2 regions of the Streptomyces lunalinharesii genome follow, and region 2 is predicted to be linked to the other one. Evidence: riboswitches for the same ligand, from Rfam matches in the RefSeq annotation. Region 2 holds a riboswitch; the other holds the start of a gene.

Region 1 (8,667 bases), on a different contig from region 2:
CACTGCGCCCGCCTCCTGCCCGGCCTCGACGGCGCCCGCGTCCACCCCTTCGTCCCCACCCCCCGGGCCCTGGACATCTACTTCCGGGCCAGCGAACTCCCGCCGTTCGCCTGGGAGATCGGGCGGTAGCGGGCATCGCCCACCGCCGTCGGCGCCGTGTCGGTGGCGGGCCGTACGCTGACCGGCATGACCAAGCACGAGGGGGCGGGCGCCACCCCGCGTTCGGCGGGGGACGGCGTCCAGCGCTATTACGCCGAGTTCGCCGACGCGCTCGCCGAACGGTACGAGAGCGTCACGTTCGAGGAGGTCCACGCCGAGGTCCTGCACCTGCTGCCCGCCCCGCCGGCGCGCGCCGCCGACATCGGCTCCGGCACCGGGAGGGACGCCGCCGCGCTGGCCCGCCGCGGATACGACGTGGTGGCCGTGGAGCCGGTGGCGGCGCTGCGCGAGGTGGCCGGGCGGCTGCACGCCGACGCCCCGGTCGCCTGGCGGACGGGCGCGCTCCCCGCCCTGGAATCCCTGGCGGGCGGCCTCGACCTGATCCTGCTCTCGGCCGTCTGGATGCACCTCGACGCGGACCAGCGGCCCTGGGCCATGCGCCGGCTGGCGGAACTCCTCGCACCGGCCGGCCGGTTGGTCCTCTCGCTGCGCAACGGCCCGCCGCCCGCCGACCGCCGGATGTACGACGTCCCCGGTGACGAGACCGCCGCACTGGCCGAGCGCTGCGGCCTGCGGGTCCGCCACCTCTCGGGCGGTGGCGCCGACCGCCTGGGCCGCGCGGACGTCCACTGGAGCCACCTCGTCGTGGAGAAGCCTGAAGCGGCGGCGGGATGACGGCGATCGAGCAGGCGCAGGAGTTCTTCGCGGCCGATCCCTCGCCGCGCGCGTCCTGGCGGATGGCGGTGCTGATGGGCCGCAACTCCCGCACGTACAAGTTCGCCCTCGGACACGCGCTGCTCCAGCTGGCGGGGCAGGGGCACGCGGAGGTGTCCCTGGCGGACCTCGCGGTGCCGTACGCGCTGAGCCTGGCCGAGCGCGCCACCGACGCCCCGCAGGCACCGGACGGCTCGGCCGGCGGAGCGACGGACTTCCTGACCGTCCTCGGCCGCGCGGGCGCCACGTCGCTCCGGCTGGGACACCCCACCGAGGAGCTGCTGGCCGCTGCGGTCCGCTCCCTGCCCGTCATGGTGATGCAGAAGTTCCACAACCTCGGCGGCGAGGCGCTCGGGCACCGCTTCTACGAGCTGGGCCCCGGGACGGGCGGCCGCCGAACGGTGCGGTTCACCGACGCACTCCGCAGCGTCGCGGGGTCGGAGCAGGCCCCCGGGCTCGGCACCGAACTCGGCGCGCGCTGGCGCATCGTCGAGAACGCCTTCGACACCGGCATCGGCCGGAGCCTGATCGCCGACGGCCTGAGCGTCGACGGCACCACCCTGTACCTCACCGACCGCAGGCGCCGCCGGCCCATCGCCCACCTCACCCCCGCGGTCATCGGGTTCCAGCACCACCGCTGCCTGCTCTGCGACGACGTGATCGTCCCGGGCGCCGCGGTCCAGGTAGACCACGTCTTCCCGCGCTCGCTGATGACGCGGTACGGCGCGGTCCGCCCCTGGCCGGGCCCCGATCTGGACCTGCTGTGGAACCTCGCCCCGGCCCACGAGGCGTGCAACGGCGCCAAGAGCGACCGGCTGCCGAAGGACGCGGAGCTGATGCGGCTGGCCCGCCGCAACACCGCGATCATGAGCTCCCCGCACCCGCTCCGCCGGACGCTGGAACTCCAGATGCGGACGACGCACGGCGACGCCCGCGCGGGCGGCTGGCCCGCGTTCCTCCGCGCGGTGCGCGCCCTGGTGACCTGAGTCGCCCCACCGACACCGACACCTCCACCGACGCCCCGGGCCCGCGCGGCATGCGTCGCGCGGGCCCGGGGCGTCGTGGAGCGGGGGTCAGCACTCGATGATGTTCACCGCGAGGCCGCCGCGGGCGGTCTCCTTGTACTTGACGGACATGTCGGCGCCGGTCTCCTTCATGGTCTTGATGACCTTGTCGAGGGAGACGTGGTGGCGGCCGTCGCCGCGCAGCGACATCCGGGCGGCGGTGACGGCCTTCACGGCGGCCATGCCGTTGCGCTCGATGCACGGGATCTGGACGAGGCCGCCGACCGGGTCGCAGGTCAGGCCGAGGTTGTGCTCCATGCCGATCTCGGCGGCGTTCTCGACCTGCTCGGGGCTGCCGCCGAGCACCTCGGCCAGGCCGCCGGCGGCCATCGAGCAGGCGGAGCCGACCTCGCCCTGGCAGCCGACCTCGGCGCCGGAGATCGAGGCGTTCTCCTTGAAGAGCATGCCGATGGCGCCGGCCGCGAGCAGGAAGCGGACCACCCCGTCCTCGTCGGCGCCCGGGACGAAGTTGACGTAGTAGTGCAGCACAGCGGGGATGATGCCGGCCGCGCCGTTGGTCGGGGCGGTCACCACCCGGCCGCCGGCGGCGTTCTCCTCGTTGACGGCCATGGCGTAGAGGGTGACCCACTCCATGGCGCGGGCCGCCGCGTCGCCCTCGGAGCGCAGCGCGCGGGCGGCGTTGGCGGCGCGGCGGCGGACCTTCAGGCCGCCGGGGAGGATGCCCTCGCGGGACATGCCGCGGGTGGTGCAGGCCTCCATGACCCGCCAGATCTCCAGCAGGCCGGCGCGGATCTCCTCCTCGGTGCGCCAGGACTTCTCGTTCTCCAGCATGAGCGCGGAGATGGACAGGCCGGTCTCGCGGGAGAGCCGCAGCAGTTCGTCGCCGGTGCGGAAGGGGTGCGTCAGGACGGTGTCGTCGAGCTTGATCCGGTCCTCGCCGACCGCGTCCTCGTCGACGACGAAGCCGCCGCCGACCGAGTAGTACGTCTTCTCCAGCAGGGGCGCGCCGGCCTCGTCGTAGGCGAAGAGCGTCATGCCGTTGGCGTGGTACGGCAGCGAGCGGCGGCGGTGCAGGATCAGCTGGTTGGGCTCGTCGAAGTCGATCTCGTGCGCGGTGCCTATCTCGGCGCCGAGCAGGCGCAGCCGGCCGCTGGTGCGGATGCGCGCCACCTCGTCGTCGGCGGACTCGACGTTGACGGTGCGGGGGGAGTGGCCCTCCAAGCCGAGGAGCACGGCCTTGGGCGTGCCGTGGCCGTGGCCGGTGGCGCCCAGCGAGCCGAACAGCTCGGCGCGCACCGAGACCGTCTGGGCGAGCAGACCGTCCTTCTTGAGCCGGCGGGCGAACATCCGGGCGGCCCTCATGGGCCCGACCGTGTGCGAGCTGGAGGGGCCGATGCCGATGGAGAAGAGGTCGAAGACGGAGATGGCCACGGGGGCTGACTCCCTTGTCTGCTCGTGGTGGACGGTGGAGCACATCGGGGCAGGATGGGGTGTTTCCGGCCCGACTCTTGAGCGTAACCCGCTCGCGGGGGATTGCCGCCGGCCGGGGAGGGGCGGGCGGGCGAAGGAGAGGTGAAGCCGGACGGCGCGGCGCCGGTGGGCGGGGGAGGGCGTCCGGGAAGGAAGGGAAGGGCGGTGCGCCGGGGGAGGCCCGGCGGTGGGCCCGGTGGGCGGCGGCGGGCCCAGGACCGGCCCGCCGCCTGGTCACCGGGGGCCGTGGCGCCCCGGTGACCGGCCCGTCACAGCGACGGGTACAGCGGGAACTTCTCGGCCAGGGCCGTGACCCGGGCCTTGAGGGCCTCGCGGTCGTAGGTGGGCTTGAGCGCCTCGGCGATGATGTCGGCGACCTCGCGGAAGTCCTCGGCCGCGAAGCCGCGGGTGGCCAGGGCCGGGGTGCCGATCCGCAGGCCGGAGGTGACCATCGGGGGCCGCGGGTCGTTCGGGATGGCGTTGCGGTTGACGGTGATGCCGACCTCGTGGAGGCGGTCCTCGGCCTGCTGGCCGTCGAGCGCCGAGTCGCGCAGGTCGACCAGGACGAGGTGGACGTCGGTGCCGCCGGAGAGCACCGAGACGCCGTGCTCCTTGACGTCGTCCTGGATCAGGCGCTCGGCCAGAATCCGGGCGCCGTCGAGGGTGCGCTGCTGGCGCTCCTTGAACTCCTCCGACGCGGCGACCTTGAAGGACACCGCCTTGGCGGCGATCACGTGCTCCAGCGGGCCGCCCTGCTGACCGGGGAAGACCGCGGAGTTGATCTTCTTGGCCAGCTCGGCGGTGGACAGGATCACGCCGCCGCGGGGGCCGCCCAGCGTCTTGTGCGTGGTGGTGGTCACCACGTGGGCGTGCGGCACCGGGGAGGGGTGCAGCCCGGCGGCCACCAGGCCGGCGAAGTGCGCCATGTCGACCATCAGGTACGCGCCGACCTCGTCCGCGATCCGGCGGAAGGCGGCGAAGTCGAGCTGGCGCGGGTAGGCGGACCAGCCGGCGACGATCAGCTTGGGCCGGTGCTCCTTGGCGAGGCGCTCGACCTCCTCCATGTCGACCAGGTTGGTCTTCTCGTCGACGTGGTAGGGCACCACGTTGTAGAGCTTGCCGGAGAAGTTGATCTTCATGCCGTGGGTCAGGTGCCCGCCGTGGGCGAGGTTCAGACCCAGGATCGTGTCGCCCGGCTTGATCAGCGCGAACATCGCGGCGGCGTTGGCCTGCGCGCCGGAGTGCGGCTGGACGTTGGCCGCCTCGGCGCCGAAGAGCGCCTTGATCCGGTCGATGGCGATCTGCTCGACGACGTCGACGTGCTCGCAGCCGCCGTAGTAGCGGCGGCCCGGGTAGCCCTCGGCGTACTTGTTGGTCAGGACCGAGCCCTGGGCCTCCATGACGGCGACCGGAGCGAAGTTCTCCGACGCGATCATTTCGAGGGTGGACTGCTGACGGTGCAGCTCGGCGTCGACGGCGGCGGCGACGTCGGGGTCGAGCTCATGGAGGGAGCTGTTCAGAAGCGACATGGGACTTCCTGGAGAGAGGGGGAGCGGGCGGGGCGCCGCGGCCCGGCCCGTGCGGTGGCGGGGCCGGGGCCAGGGCACTCCCAGCGTGAGCTGGGGGAGTCAGCCGGCGGTGAAGGCGGTGTACGCGTCGGCCGTGAGCAGGTCCTCCGGCTCACCGGTGATCTTCACCTTGAACAGCCAACCACCCTCGAACGGGGCGGAGTTCACCAGCGACGGGTCGGCGACGACGTCCTCGTTGACCGCGGTGATCTCGCCGTCCACGGGCGAGTAGAGGTCGCTGACCGACTTGGTCGACTCCAGCTCACCGCAGGACTCGCCGGCGGTGACGGTGGCCCCGACCTCGGGGAGCTGCACGAAGACGACGTCGCCGAGGGCGTTGGCCGCGTGCTCGGTGATGCCGACCGTCGAGACGCCACCCTCGGCGTCCGACAGCCACTCGTGCTCCTTGCTGTAGCGCAGCTGCTGGGGGTTGTCCATGGCTCGATTCTCCTGTACGCGGGGGTGTGGTGGTGAATGGGGGCGCCTCCCGGACGAACTCCGGGGGGCGCGTCTCGCCCAGTGAGACGCGGGTGGCGGACGCGACGGCCCGGGTCCACGGCGGGCACCGCGGACCGACCGGCGCCGGTGCCTACTTCTGCCGCTTGTAGAAGGGCAGCGCGACGACCTCGTACGGCTCGTGCGTGCCGCGGATGTCCACCCGGACGCCCTCGGTGCCCGGCGCGGCGAGCCCGGCGTCGACGTAGGCGATGGCGATCGGCTTGCCCAGCGTCGGGGACGGCGCCCCGGAGGTGACCTCGCCGATCACCGTGCCGTCGGCCGCCACGACCGGGTAGCCGGCGCGCGGCACCCGGCGCCCCTCGGCGACCAGGCCGACCAGCTTGCGCGGCGGGGCCTGCTCGGCGCGCTCGGCGGCCGTCGCCAGCGCCGCGCGGCCGACGAAGTCGCCCTCCTTCTCGAACTTCACGACCCGGCCCAGGCCCGCGTCGAACGGGGTGAGCGCGGTCGTCAGCTCGTGCCCGTACAGCGGCATCCCCGCCTCCAGGCGCAGGGTGTCGCGGCAGGACAGGCCGCACGGGACCAGGCCGACGTCCCGGCCCGCCGCGGTCAGCGCCTCCCACACGGCGACCGCGTCCGCCGGGCGGACGAACAGCTCGAAGCCGTCCTCACCGGTGTAGCCGGTCCGGGCGATCAGCGCCTCGACGCCGGCGACCGTCCCGGGCAGCCCCGCGTAGTACTTCAGCCCGTCCAGGTCGGCATCGGTGAGCTTCTTGAGGATGCCGGGGGACTCCGGGCCCTGCACCGCGATCAGCGCGTAGGCGTTCCGGTCGTCGCGGACCGCGGCGTCGAAGCCGGCCTGCCGTGCCGCCAGCGCGTCCAGCACCACCTGGGCGTTGGAGGCGTTGGCGACGACCATGAACTCCCGCTCGGCGAGGCGGTAGACGATCAGGTCGTCGAGGATGCCGCCGTCGGGGGCGCAGATCATGGTGTAGCGGGCCCGCCCGACCTTGAGGGCGCCGATGTTGCCGACCAGCGCGTGGTCGAGCAGCGCACCGGCCTGGGGACCGGTGACGGTGATCTCGCCCATGTGGGAGAGGTCGAAGAGACCGGCGCGGGTGCGCACCGCGACGTGCTCCTCGCGTTCGCTGCTGTAGCGCAGCGGCATGTCCCAGCCGGCGAAGTCGGTCATGGTCGCGCCGAGCGCGCGGTGCGTGGCATCCAGCGCGGTGCGGCGGGGGGCGTCAGTGGCATCAGTCATCGTGCTGGGCTCCCAGGCATGGGTGACAAGACGGTCTCCCCATCTGTCATCGGAACCTGAGAGGTTCACCGGGAGTCCGCGGACGGACCCGGTTTGCACCTTGGGTGGAGCCGCCCCCCTTCAGCCGGGCCGCGACTCGCTTTTCAGATCTGCCTCGCCCGCGCGGTATAGGGGCCTGAGAGATTCAAGGGAGGACTTGCTCCTTCGGCGCCCCGCCGTGGCGGCCGGGGACTCTCCCGCGCGGATTCAAGCGGCCGGTATGCAATTGGCTGGCTGTGCACGAGTGACCAGTGGTGGGCCCGTGGCGGCCACATCATTGCACGGGATCGCCGGATGCAGGAGTCCCAGCCGTCGCTCCGCGGCCGGTCGCCCGCCCCGCGCACGGCCCGCGGGCGCCGCCACCGGGCCGCCCGACGGCACCTCCGGCCCGTCAATTCCGGTGCCCCGATGGGCAATCGCCTTGCTGCGCATTACCTTTTCTTGACACTCTGCGGGAAGGCCGGGCCCGGACATCCGGCCCGATCCGACGGGGAGGGGCGATCACGGTGCACAGCGAAGCGGCGTACGCGACGACGGCGGGGGCCGCCGTGCCGGAGCCCGGCCCGGCGCCGACCGCGCCCCGGGCGACGCGCCGCCCCGCCGCCCGCCCGGCCGCCCGGCCGCGGATCACCGACCTGCGCGGCGCCGACCGCACGCCGCGCACCGCGCTCCGCTTCCCGCCCGGCGACCTGATCGTCGTCTCCGGCCTGCCGGGCAGCGGCAAGAGCACCCTGATGGGCCGGGTCGTGCCGCGGCGCGACGGCCGCGGCACCCGGGTGCACCGCGTGGACTCCCAGGACGCCCGGGAGCGCTGGCAGCGCGGCCGGCTGCGCCGCCTGCCCTACACCCTCTACCGCCCGCTGGTCCGGGTGGCGCACTATCTGGTGCTGCGCCGCGCGCTGCGCTCCGGCGCGAGCGTGGTGGTGCACGACTGCGGGACGTTGGCGTGGGTGCGGCGCTGGCTCTCCCGGGCGGCGCTGCGCGACGGCCGACGGGTGCACCTGATGCTGCTCGACGTGGAGCCCGAGGCTGCGCTGACCGGCCAACGGGCGCGCGGCCGGCGGGTCTCGCGGTACGCCTTCGCCCGGCACCGCAGGGCGGTGCGCCGGTTGGTCGCCCGGGCCGAGGCGGCCCGGCTCCCGTCGGGGTTCGGCTCCGCGGTGCTGCTGGACCGGGCCGCCGCCGGGGCGTTGGAGCGCGTCACCTTCGGCTGAGCCGGCGCCGGAGCGCCCGCGTCCGGTTCGGCTCCGGCGCACCTCGGGGCCGCCGCCGGCTTCGGCGCGCGGTGCTTTCCCGGTTAGGGTCTGATCCACCGGGCGGGTCGGCGGGTCCGCCCCCAGGGTCAGGGGCCGGGGAGCGCGGCCAGTAATGGGTGGGTGAGATGAACTATCCGGACAATTACCCGCAGCACGGCGGTCCGGTGCCGGGGTGCGTCCCGGACGCGGGGATACCGCAGTTGGCCTGGCCGGCCAACGAGCTGGAGCAGGTGCTGGCCGCGTCGGTCGGACACCCCGAGGCCGGGGGACGGATCGTCGAGGTGCTGGGCCGCAGCCGGGTGTGGGTGCCGCTGCCAGAGGGCGGCGGCCCGGACAGCGCGGGTCCCGGGGCGGGCGGCCTCGACCTGCCGACCGTCGAGATCGGCGGCGTCGCGTACGTCCCGGTCTTCAGCTCCGAGCAGGAGTTCCTGAAGGCCGTCGGCGCGCACCTGTCGTACACCGTCGCGCCGGCCCGGGAGTTCGCCCGCGGGCTGCCGCCGCTGCTGGGCGTCGCGGTCAATCCGGGCGGCACGGTCGGCGTGCCGCTGCCGCCGCCCGCCGTGGCCGAATTGTGTCGGTCCGGACGGTCGGACCTGGACGGTCCGCCGGTCGGTGGCGCCCGGGTCCGGCTCTTCGAACCGGACTGGCAGGACGAGCCGGTGGACTTCCTCGCCGCCGCCGGCCTGGCGTTCTCCGCCGCCGGGTGCGTGCTGTCCGCC
Region 2 (8,667 bases):
GGGCGTTGCGCAGCGGGTTGTCGTCCTTGTCCCACTCCCCCGAGCCGACCTTGTCGATCTCGGCGCGGATGGCGATCATCGCGTCGCAGAACCGGTCCAGCTCGGCGAGGTCCTCGCTCTCGGTCGGCTCGATCATCAGCGTGCCGGCCACGGGGAAGGACATCGTCGGCGCGTGGAAGCCGTAGTCGATGAGCCGCTTGGCGACGTCGTCAATGCTCACGCCGGTCGCCTTGGTCAGCGGCCGGACGTCGATGATGCACTCGTGGGCCACCAGGCCGCCAGGGCCGGTGTAGAGCACCGGGAAGTGCGGCTCCAGCCGCTTGGCCACGTAGTTGGCGCTGAGCACCGCGACCTGGGTGGCGCGCTTGAGTCCCTCGCCGCCCATCAGGCGGACGTAGGCCCACGAGATCGGCAGGATGCCGGCCGAGCCCCAGGGGGCGGCGGAGATCGGACCGACGCCGGTCTCCGGGCCCGCGGTGGGCTGCAACGGGTGGTTGGGCAGGTAGGGCGCCAGGTGGGCGCGGACGGCGACCGGGCCGACGCCGGGGCCACCGCCACCGTGCGGGATGCAGAACGTCTTGTGCAGGTTCAGGTGCGAGACGTCGCCGCCGAACTTCCCCGGCTCGGCGAGGCCGACCAGGGCGTTGAGGTTGGCGCCGTCCACGTAGACCTGACCGCCGGCCTCGTGCACCGCCGCGCAGATCTGGGTGATGTGCTCCTCGAACACGCCGTGCGTCGACGGGTAGGTGACCATCAGGACGGCCAGTTCGTCCCGGTGCTTCTCGATCTTGGCGTGCAGGTCGTCGGTGTCGACCTCGCCGTCCGCACCGGTCTTGACGACGACGACCTTCATGCCGGCCATCACGGCGCTGGCGGCGTTGGTGCCGTGCGCCGAGGACGGGATCAGGCACACGGTGCGCTGCGCGTCCCCGTTGGCCCGGTGGTACGCGCGGACGGCGAGCAGGCCGGCCAGCTCGCCCTGGGAACCGGCGTTGGGCTGGATGGACACCTTGTCGTAGCCGGTGACCGCGGCGAGCCGCTCCTCCAACTCGCGGATGAGCGTGCGGTAGCCCTCGGCCTGCTCCGCCGGCGCGAAGGGGTGCAGCTGGCCGAACTCGGGCCAGGTGACCGGCTCCATCTCAGCGGTGGCGTTCAGCTTCATCGTGCAGGAGCCGAGCGGGATCATGCCGCGGTCCAGCGCGTAGTCCTTGTCGGCGAGGGTGCGCAGGTAGCGCAGCATCGCGGTCTCGGAGCGGTGCTGGTGGAAGACCGGGTGGCCGAGGTAGTCGTCGGTGCGCAGCAGCGACTGCGGCAGGGCGTCGTCGGCGGCCGCGTCCAGCGCCTCGACGTCCCCCGGGACCCCGAACGCGCCCCAGACGCCGGCCAGCTGGGCGCGCCCGGTGGTCTCGTCGCAGGCGATGCCGACGAGGTCCGCGTCGACCTGGCGGAGGTTGATGCCGGCCTCGCGGGCGGCGGCGACGACCTCGGCGGCCCGGCCGGGCACCCGGGCGGTCAGGGTGTCGAAGTACGCGTCGTGGAGGAGTTCGACGCCGCCGGCGGTCAGCCCCGCGGCCAGGACCGCGGCGTACCGGTGGGTGCGCCGGGCGATGGTCCGCAGCCCCTCGGGGCCGTGGTAGACGGCGTACATCCCGGCCATGACGGCGAGCAGCACCTGCGCGGTGCAGATGTTGCTGGTGGCCTTCTCCCGGCGGATGTGCTGCTCGCGGGTCTGGAGCGCCAGGCGGTAGGCGCGGTTGCCGTCGGCGTCGACGGAGACGCCCACCAGACGACCGGGCAGGCTGCGGGCGTACTGCTCGCGGACGGCCATGAAGCCGGCGTGCGGGCCACCGAAGCCCATCGGGACGCCGAAGCGCTGGCTGGTGCCCACCGCGATGTCCGCACCGAGCTCACCGGGCGGGGTGAGCAGCGTCAGCGCCAGCAGGTCGGCGGCGACGGTGACGATCGCACCCAGCTCGTGCGCCCGCTCGATGAGCGCCCGGGGGTCACGCACCGCGCCGGACGCGCCCGGGTACTGGAGGAGCACGCCGAAGACGCCGCGCTCGGCGATCTCGTCCGGGATGCCGGCGGCGAGGTCGGCGACCACGACCTCCACACCGGTCGGTTCGGCGCGGGTCCGGATCACGGCGACGGTCTGCGGCAGACAGTCCGCGTCGATCAGGAAGACGCCCTGCTTGACCTTGCCGACGCGGCGGGAGAGCGCCATCGCCTCGGCGGCGGCGGTGCCCTCGTCCAGGAGGGACGCACCGGAGGTGGGCAGTCCGGTCAGGTCGGCGACCACGGTCTGGAAGTTCAGCAGGGCCTCCAGGCGGCCCTGCGAGATCTCCGGCTGGTACGGCGTGTAGGCGGTGTACCAGGCCGGGTTCTCCATGACGTTGCGCAGGATCACCGGCGGGGTGAAGGTGCCGTGGTAGCCGAGTCCGATCATGGACGACAGGACTTGGTTGCGGTCGGCGAGCGCGCGCAGCTCCGCCAGCACCTCGGCCTCGGTGCGGGCCTGCGGCAGGCCGAGCGCCTCGGCGCTCTTGATCACCTCGGGGACGGCGGTGGCGGTCAGCTCGTCGAGCGACCCGAAGCCGACCTGCGCGAGCATCTTGGCCTGCGCCTCGTCGTCGGGCCCGATGTGCCGGCGCTCGAACGGAGTGCCCTGCTCCAGCTCGGTCAGGGAGATGCGGTGGGTGGTCATCTGCGGGGGCCTCCTGGTCAGCACGACCTACGTGGGGCACCACGGCGCTGGTGCCCGGACGGCCTCCCCCTCTGTCATCTCAACCTGAGAGCTTCACCGGCCCGCGGGCTGCGGTCCGGCTTTCACCGTCGGTGAGGAGGGGTTCCGGCATGGTGCCTGTCCGTGGCCCGCCCTGCTTTCCAGAGTGACCTCGTCCATGCGGTACGTGTGCCTGAGAGATTCCGGGGAGGATTTGCTCCTTCGGCGCCCTGGTCGCGAACGACAAGGACTCTCCCGCATGGGGTCGACGGCCATTCGCCAGCCTACCAGCGCACTACTGGAACGATCCTTCGAGTGGCCGAGGCATGAAATGTGCCGTTTCGTAGTTGTCACAAGGCAGTTGCGACCAATTGGAGGGACCGTGCAAACCGATATCGATCCCCGGAGCCTGATCGGCCGCAAAGCGTTCGACCGCAACGGCGCGAAAATAGGGACCGTCGACGAGGTCTACCTCGACGACGCGACGGGCGAACCGGAGTGGGCGGCCGTCCGCACCGGCCTGTTCAGCCGAGACGCCTTCGTCCCCTTGGAACCGAGCAAGATGGTCGGCGACAGCCTGCACATCCCTTACGACCGCAAGCTGATCAAGGATGCCCCGGACTTCGGCGTCGGCCGCCACCTCTCCCCCGAGCAGGAACTCCAGCTGTACCACCACTACCGCCTGGATATCTCCTCACCGGCCACGGACCCCGCCCCGTCGGCCCCCGACTCCGACTTCGGGCGGATCGCCGGCGCGGACGACTGATCCGGTCCGCCCCGCAGCGGCAGGGGCTCCCCCGGCCGCAGCGCCGGATCGTCGACGGCGAAGGTCCGCACCCGCCCCGGTGCGGACCACGGCGTCTCGAACCGCACGGTCACCCTCCCCACGCCACTGCCCTGCACCCAGCCGGCACCGAACTCCTCGTGGACCACGTCCAACCCCGGGTGCCAGCGCCGCGGCGGCTCGGGCCCGGGCTCCGGCTCCCTCGCCGCCTCCGCTTCCGGCCCCGCAACCGCCCCCGCCGCCGCCAGCTCCCGGGCCTCCCGCTCCGTGGCGATCTGGGCGAACAGGTCCTCCTGCGTGAAGTCCGCCAGCCCGGTCACCCCCACGCCCAGCAGCCGCACGCCGCCCGTGGTGTCCACCGTCTCCAGCAGCCTCCCGGCGGCCTCCCGGACGACCGCCGGGTCGTCCGTCGGCCCGCGCAGCGTCTCGGACCGGGTCAGCGTCGAGAAGTCGTAGTTCCGCACCTTGATCACCACCGTGCGCCCGGACCGCCCGGCAGCCCGCAACCGCGCCACGCACCGGTCGGCCAACCGCAGCACCTCGTTCCGCACCCGCGTCCGGTCGGTCAGGTCGACCTCGAAGGTGTCCTCCACCGACACCGACTTCGCATCCCGCTCGGCCACCACCGGCCGGTCGTCCCGACCCAGCGCCATCGCGTACAGCCCGCCGCCGTGCGCCTTGCCGAGCAGCCGCACCAACTCCGCCTCACCGGCCTCCGCGGTCTCGGCGACCGTGTGGATCCCGGCCCGGCGCAGCGTCTCCGCCGTCGCCGGCCCCACCCCGGGCAGCGTCCGCACCGGCATCGGCCCCAGCAACTCCCGCTCGGTGCCCGGCTCGATCACCACCAGACCGTCCGGCTTCGCCGCCTCGGACGCGATCTTGGCGAGCATCTTGGCGCCGGCCAACCCCACCGAACCGGTCAGCCCGGTGGCCGCCCGGATGTCCCGCCGCAGCCGCTCCCCCACGGCCCGCACCGCGGCGGTCTCCGCCGGCACCCCGCCGGCCTCCAGGTCCACGAACGCCTCGTCCAGGCTCAACGGCTCCACGAGCGGCGACAGCGCCCGCAACAGCTCCATCACCGATTCACTCACCTGGCGGTACAGCGTGAACCGGGGACTGAGATAGGCGGCGTTGGGACACAACCGGCGCGCCTGCGCCGTCGGCATCGCCGAACGCACCCCGAAGACCCTCGCCTCGTACGAGGCGGTGGCCACCACACCGCGCGGCCCGATCCCGCCGACGACCACGGGCTTTCCCCGCAGGCTCGGCTTGGCCGCCTGCTCGGCGGCAGCGTAGAACGCATCCATGTCCAGATGCAGGATCGTCGGCGCACGTCTCACACCACCGATGCTGCCGCACACCACTGACAATCGACCCGACCCCGGGCCGGGGACCGCCCCTGCGCCGTCAGCCGGCCCGGTTGCGCCGCCGCGCCAACTCGTCCTGCGGGTTCTTCCCGATCAACGTCTCACCGGTGTCCACCCGCTCCCCGTGGAGCTGCGACAGCGCGCCCTCCACGTCCCGCCAGACCACCCCGACGGCGATCCCGAAGACGCCCTGGCCCCCCTGGAGCAGGTCCACGACCTGGTCGGGCGAGGTGCACTCGTAGACCGTCGCGCCGTCGCTCATCAACGTCATCCGCGTCAGGTCGTCCAGCCCCCGCGCCCGCAGGTGCTGGACGGCGGTGCGGATGTTCTGCAACGACACCCCGGTGTCCAACAGCCGCTTGACGATCTTCAGGACGACGACGTCCCGGAAGCTGTAGAGCCGCTGGGTCCCGGACCCGTAGGCCGGCCGGATGCTGGGCTCCACGAGCCCCGTCCGCGCCCAGTAGTCCAGCTGCCGGTAGGTGATCCCCGCCGCCGCGCACGCGGTCGGTCCGCGGTAGCCGACGTGCTCCGCCGCGCGGTCCCCCGACATCGCAGCGGCCTGTACCGGGCTGCGGTTCGCCGCCGCGCCCGTGTGGAGCGGCAATGCCCCTTCCGCCGCCGTACCGTCGCCGGTGATTGCCACGCCGCCCTCCGTCCTTCACGTCCCGGACGGGACCTGCCATATCGACGGTATGCAGTCACTCGGGGTGCGTCAACGATCGCCGCGCTCGCCACGCCGAGTGATAATCACCCTACGAGTGGTTTCTCGTGACTTGTCACGGGGAAGGGATAACAGGTTGGCCGGAAACTAGTGGGTCCCCTGGCTGATCACTGGTTGGTGCCGAAGTCCTCGGGCGAGATCTGGTCGAGGAACTCGCGGAACTTCTCCACCTCGTCCTCCTGCTCGTCCGGGATGGCGATCCCCGCATCGTCCAACACACCGTCGGTACCGAAGATCGGGGTTCCGGTGCGCAGCGCCAGCGCTATCGCGTCCGACGGACGGGCACTGACCTCGACGCCACTGGCGAAGACCAGTTCGGCGTAGAAGACCCCTTCGCGCAGGTCCGTGATCCGGACCTGCGTCAGCTCCTGCCCCACGGCTTCCAACACGTCCTTGAACAGGTCGTGCGTCAGCGGCCGGGCAGGGACCATGCCCTGCTGGGCGAAGGCGATGGCGGTGGCCTCTCCCGGCCCGATCCAAATGGGCAGGTAACGGTCGCCTCCCACCTCCCGCAGCAGCACGATCGGTTGGCTGGAAGGCATCTCCACCCGGACACCCACGACGTCGAGCTCGTTCACACAGCAACCCTAGGCCGTGCCCGGCCGGTTTGGGTAGTCGGGCACTCGTTTGCTCACGGCAGACGGATGCGCAGCGCGCTCTGCAGCAGCGCCGCGTGCAACCGCACCGACAGCGTGGCCAGCTCCCTGGCGGTGGCCTCGGCATGGGCCCGGGTCTGCGGGTTGCGGTGCCGCCGAAGGGGTGCAACGACCTGCTCGACGAGACCCGCCTCGCGCTCGGCCGACGCCTTCACGGCGCGCAGGTGCCGCGGCTCGAGCCCGAAGCGGCCCAGGTCCGCCACGAGTTTGGCGACGGCGACCGCTTCGATGTCGTATCCGCCGTCCTCGTGGGCGACGATGAGTCCGTACGACTCCCAGCCGGCGAGCGTGGTCTCGTCCACCTCGGTGGCGGCCAGCAGTTCCGACCGGCCGATCCGGGCCGCCGTCGGACGCTCCTCGTCCGGGTCGGAAACACCCTCGACCAGGTCCCTGGGCGGCGTCGCCGGAGCGGGCAGTTGCACCTGCTCGCCCCGCTCCAAGGCGTCGAGGTGCTCCCTGATGACCTTCAGGGGAAGGTAGTGGTCCCGCTGCATCCGCAGCACGCCGGCCAACCGCTCGACGTCGGCCGCGGTGAACTTGCGGTACCCGGAAGGCGTGCGCTGCGGCTCGACCAGCCCCTCGGCTTCCAGGAACCGGATCTTGGAGATGGTGACCTCGGGGAACTCCTCGCGCAGCACGTTGAGCACCGAGCCGATGCTCATCGGTTTGCGATCCGAGGAGGCGGTGCCGGACGAACCGGCACCGCCTGTCGGTGTGTGGCGCATGTGCCTTCCCTGACGGTCAGATGCCGACGCCCCGCTGGCTCGCGTAGAAGACCAGACGGTACTTGCCGATCTGCACCTCGTCGCCGTTGGCCAGGACCACGGACTCGATCGGCTCGCGGTTCACGTAGGTGCCGTTGAGGCTGCCGACGTCGGTGACCGTGAAGCGGCCGTCCGAACCGCGACGGAACTCCACGTGGCTGCGGGAGACCGTCACGTCGTCGAGGAAGATGTCGCCCTGCGGGTGTCGGCCCGCCGTCGTCAGCTCGCCGTCCAGGAGGAAGCGGCTGCCGGCGTTGGGGCCCCGACGGACGACCAGCAGCGCCGAGCCCAGCGGAAGGGCGTCGACGGCCGCCTGGGCCTCCGGGGAGAGCGCGGGCGAGAGGTTCTGCCCGGTTGCCTCCGCGTCGTACGCCTCGATTCCCGAGATGGAGATCGTCGAGGTCGTCTCGGAGGCCCGCTCGGGCCGGTCACCCGCACGCAGGGGCGCACCGCAGTTGGAGCAGAACCGGCTCGCCTCGGCGTTCCGGTGCCCGCACCTCGTACAAACCGGCAAGGTCGACCCTCCACCCGGGTGTGCGGCTGATGGTTCCTGGGAACCTATGCGGCCGGCACCGGAGGGGTCAACAGAACCCGCGCCGTGCCCCCCGGACGGACCGCCGACCTCGTCCCGGAAGAGCGGACGGCCCTCGGACGCGCCTTCTTCCTCCGACCGGCGCGGGGCGCGATGCCGCGCAGAGCCGCCGTCGCCTTCCTGGCGGGCGCTCTTGCCGAACAGCTTTGCAAACAACTTCACGGGCGATTCCCCTTGTACGACACAGACCCGCCCGTGGGGCAGGACGAACCCTCGATGCACACACCGGCCGATCCGGACATCCTGTGAACGTCCGTGGCCTCAAGACAGTTTCCACCACACACCACACGCACGGTGCGTCGACCCCCCGCTACCTCATGCCCTCGCCGGGCCATCACCATACGTAGATGCCTCACTGGGAGGACGACCGAGCGTAGTCAGGCCGCTTTGCCGCCCGCAAGGCGTCCACGATGATCTTCTCTTCACGGGTCACAGACACCTTGGCCTGCTCCTTTTCCAGTGTCTGGACCACTCCGCCGGGGATGTTGAGCGCCGGCTCCAGGTCCTCCGGCTTCCCGATGACCTTGAACCGGTACGGCGGCGTGACGCGCTTGCCGTCGATCTGCACACCGCCCCGGAGGTCCGAGAGGTACGTGCTCGCGACGACGCGAACGCCATTGACCTGGATGGCCTCGGCCCCGGCCGCCCGCAGCTCCTGGATGGTGTCCAACAGCTTGTCCGCCTCCACCGAGTGGTGGGGGTCGTCGATGGTCAGGTTTATGCCGGGCCCTTGCGCCGCGACGGTCCCGGCCAACACACCCAGCTGCTGTTCCTTCTCCACGGTCTGCTTACGGGCCTCCTCAGCCTGGTCCGAGCTGTTCTCCAGCTCGGTCTTCTGTCCTTCCAGGCGCCGCTGCTCGTCCGTCAACCGCTGGGAGCGATTGTCCAGTTCATCCAGAATGCGCACCAAGTCCTCTTGGCGTGCACCTCGCAGCGCACTGCTGTCACTCGTGGAACGTACCTGAATCGCGAGGCCAAGGCCGAGAATGAACAGGAGCAACGCGACGATCAGTTGAGCCCGGGTCAATCTCGGCGGCCACAAACTGGCGCGCAGCCGC

Evidence for each region. A riboswitch is a leader RNA that binds a small molecule or an ion and turns the genes downstream of it on or off. The one in region 2 is predicted to bind glycine.
Region 1: another riboswitch for glycine. It lies ahead of gcvT (glycine cleavage system aminomethyltransferase GcvT); the one in region 2 lies ahead of gcvP (aminomethyl-transferring glycine dehydrogenase).

The regions. Positions count from the first base shown of each region.
Region 1 covers NZ_BAAARK010000003.1:159,770-168,436, forward strand. The annotation lists gene ABD385_RS06660 (hypothetical protein) at 1-129, shown strand, start outside; gene ABD385_RS06665 (class I SAM-dependent methyltransferase) at 187-834, shown strand; gene ABD385_RS06670 (HNH endonuclease) at 831-1,859, shown strand; gene ABD385_RS06675 (L-serine ammonia-lyase) at 1,947-3,329, opposite strand; gene glyA (serine hydroxymethyltransferase) at 3,638-4,897, opposite strand; gene gcvH (glycine cleavage system protein GcvH) at 4,997-5,374, opposite strand; gene gcvT (glycine cleavage system aminomethyltransferase GcvT) at 5,526-6,653, opposite strand; glycine riboswitch at 6,807-6,902, opposite strand; gene ABD385_RS06695 (AAA family ATPase) at 7,193-7,906, shown strand; gene ABD385_RS06700 (enhanced serine sensitivity protein SseB C-terminal domain-containing protein) at 8,074-8,667, shown strand, end outside.
Region 2 covers NZ_BAAARK010000058.1:18,285-26,951, forward strand. The annotation lists gene gcvP (aminomethyl-transferring glycine dehydrogenase) at 1-2,704, opposite strand, end outside; glycine riboswitch at 2,894-2,990, opposite strand; gene ABD385_RS38460 (PRC-barrel domain-containing protein) at 3,093-3,488, shown strand; gene ABD385_RS38465 (DNA polymerase IV) at 3,398-4,846, opposite strand; gene ABD385_RS38470 (MerR family transcriptional regulator) at 4,914-5,519, opposite strand; gene ABD385_RS38475 (bifunctional nuclease family protein) at 5,705-6,175, opposite strand; gene ftsR (transcriptional regulator FtsR) at 6,229-6,978, opposite strand; gene ABD385_RS38485 (FHA domain-containing protein) at 6,995-7,531, opposite strand; gene ABD385_RS38490 (DUF881 domain-containing protein) at 7,962-8,667, opposite strand, start outside.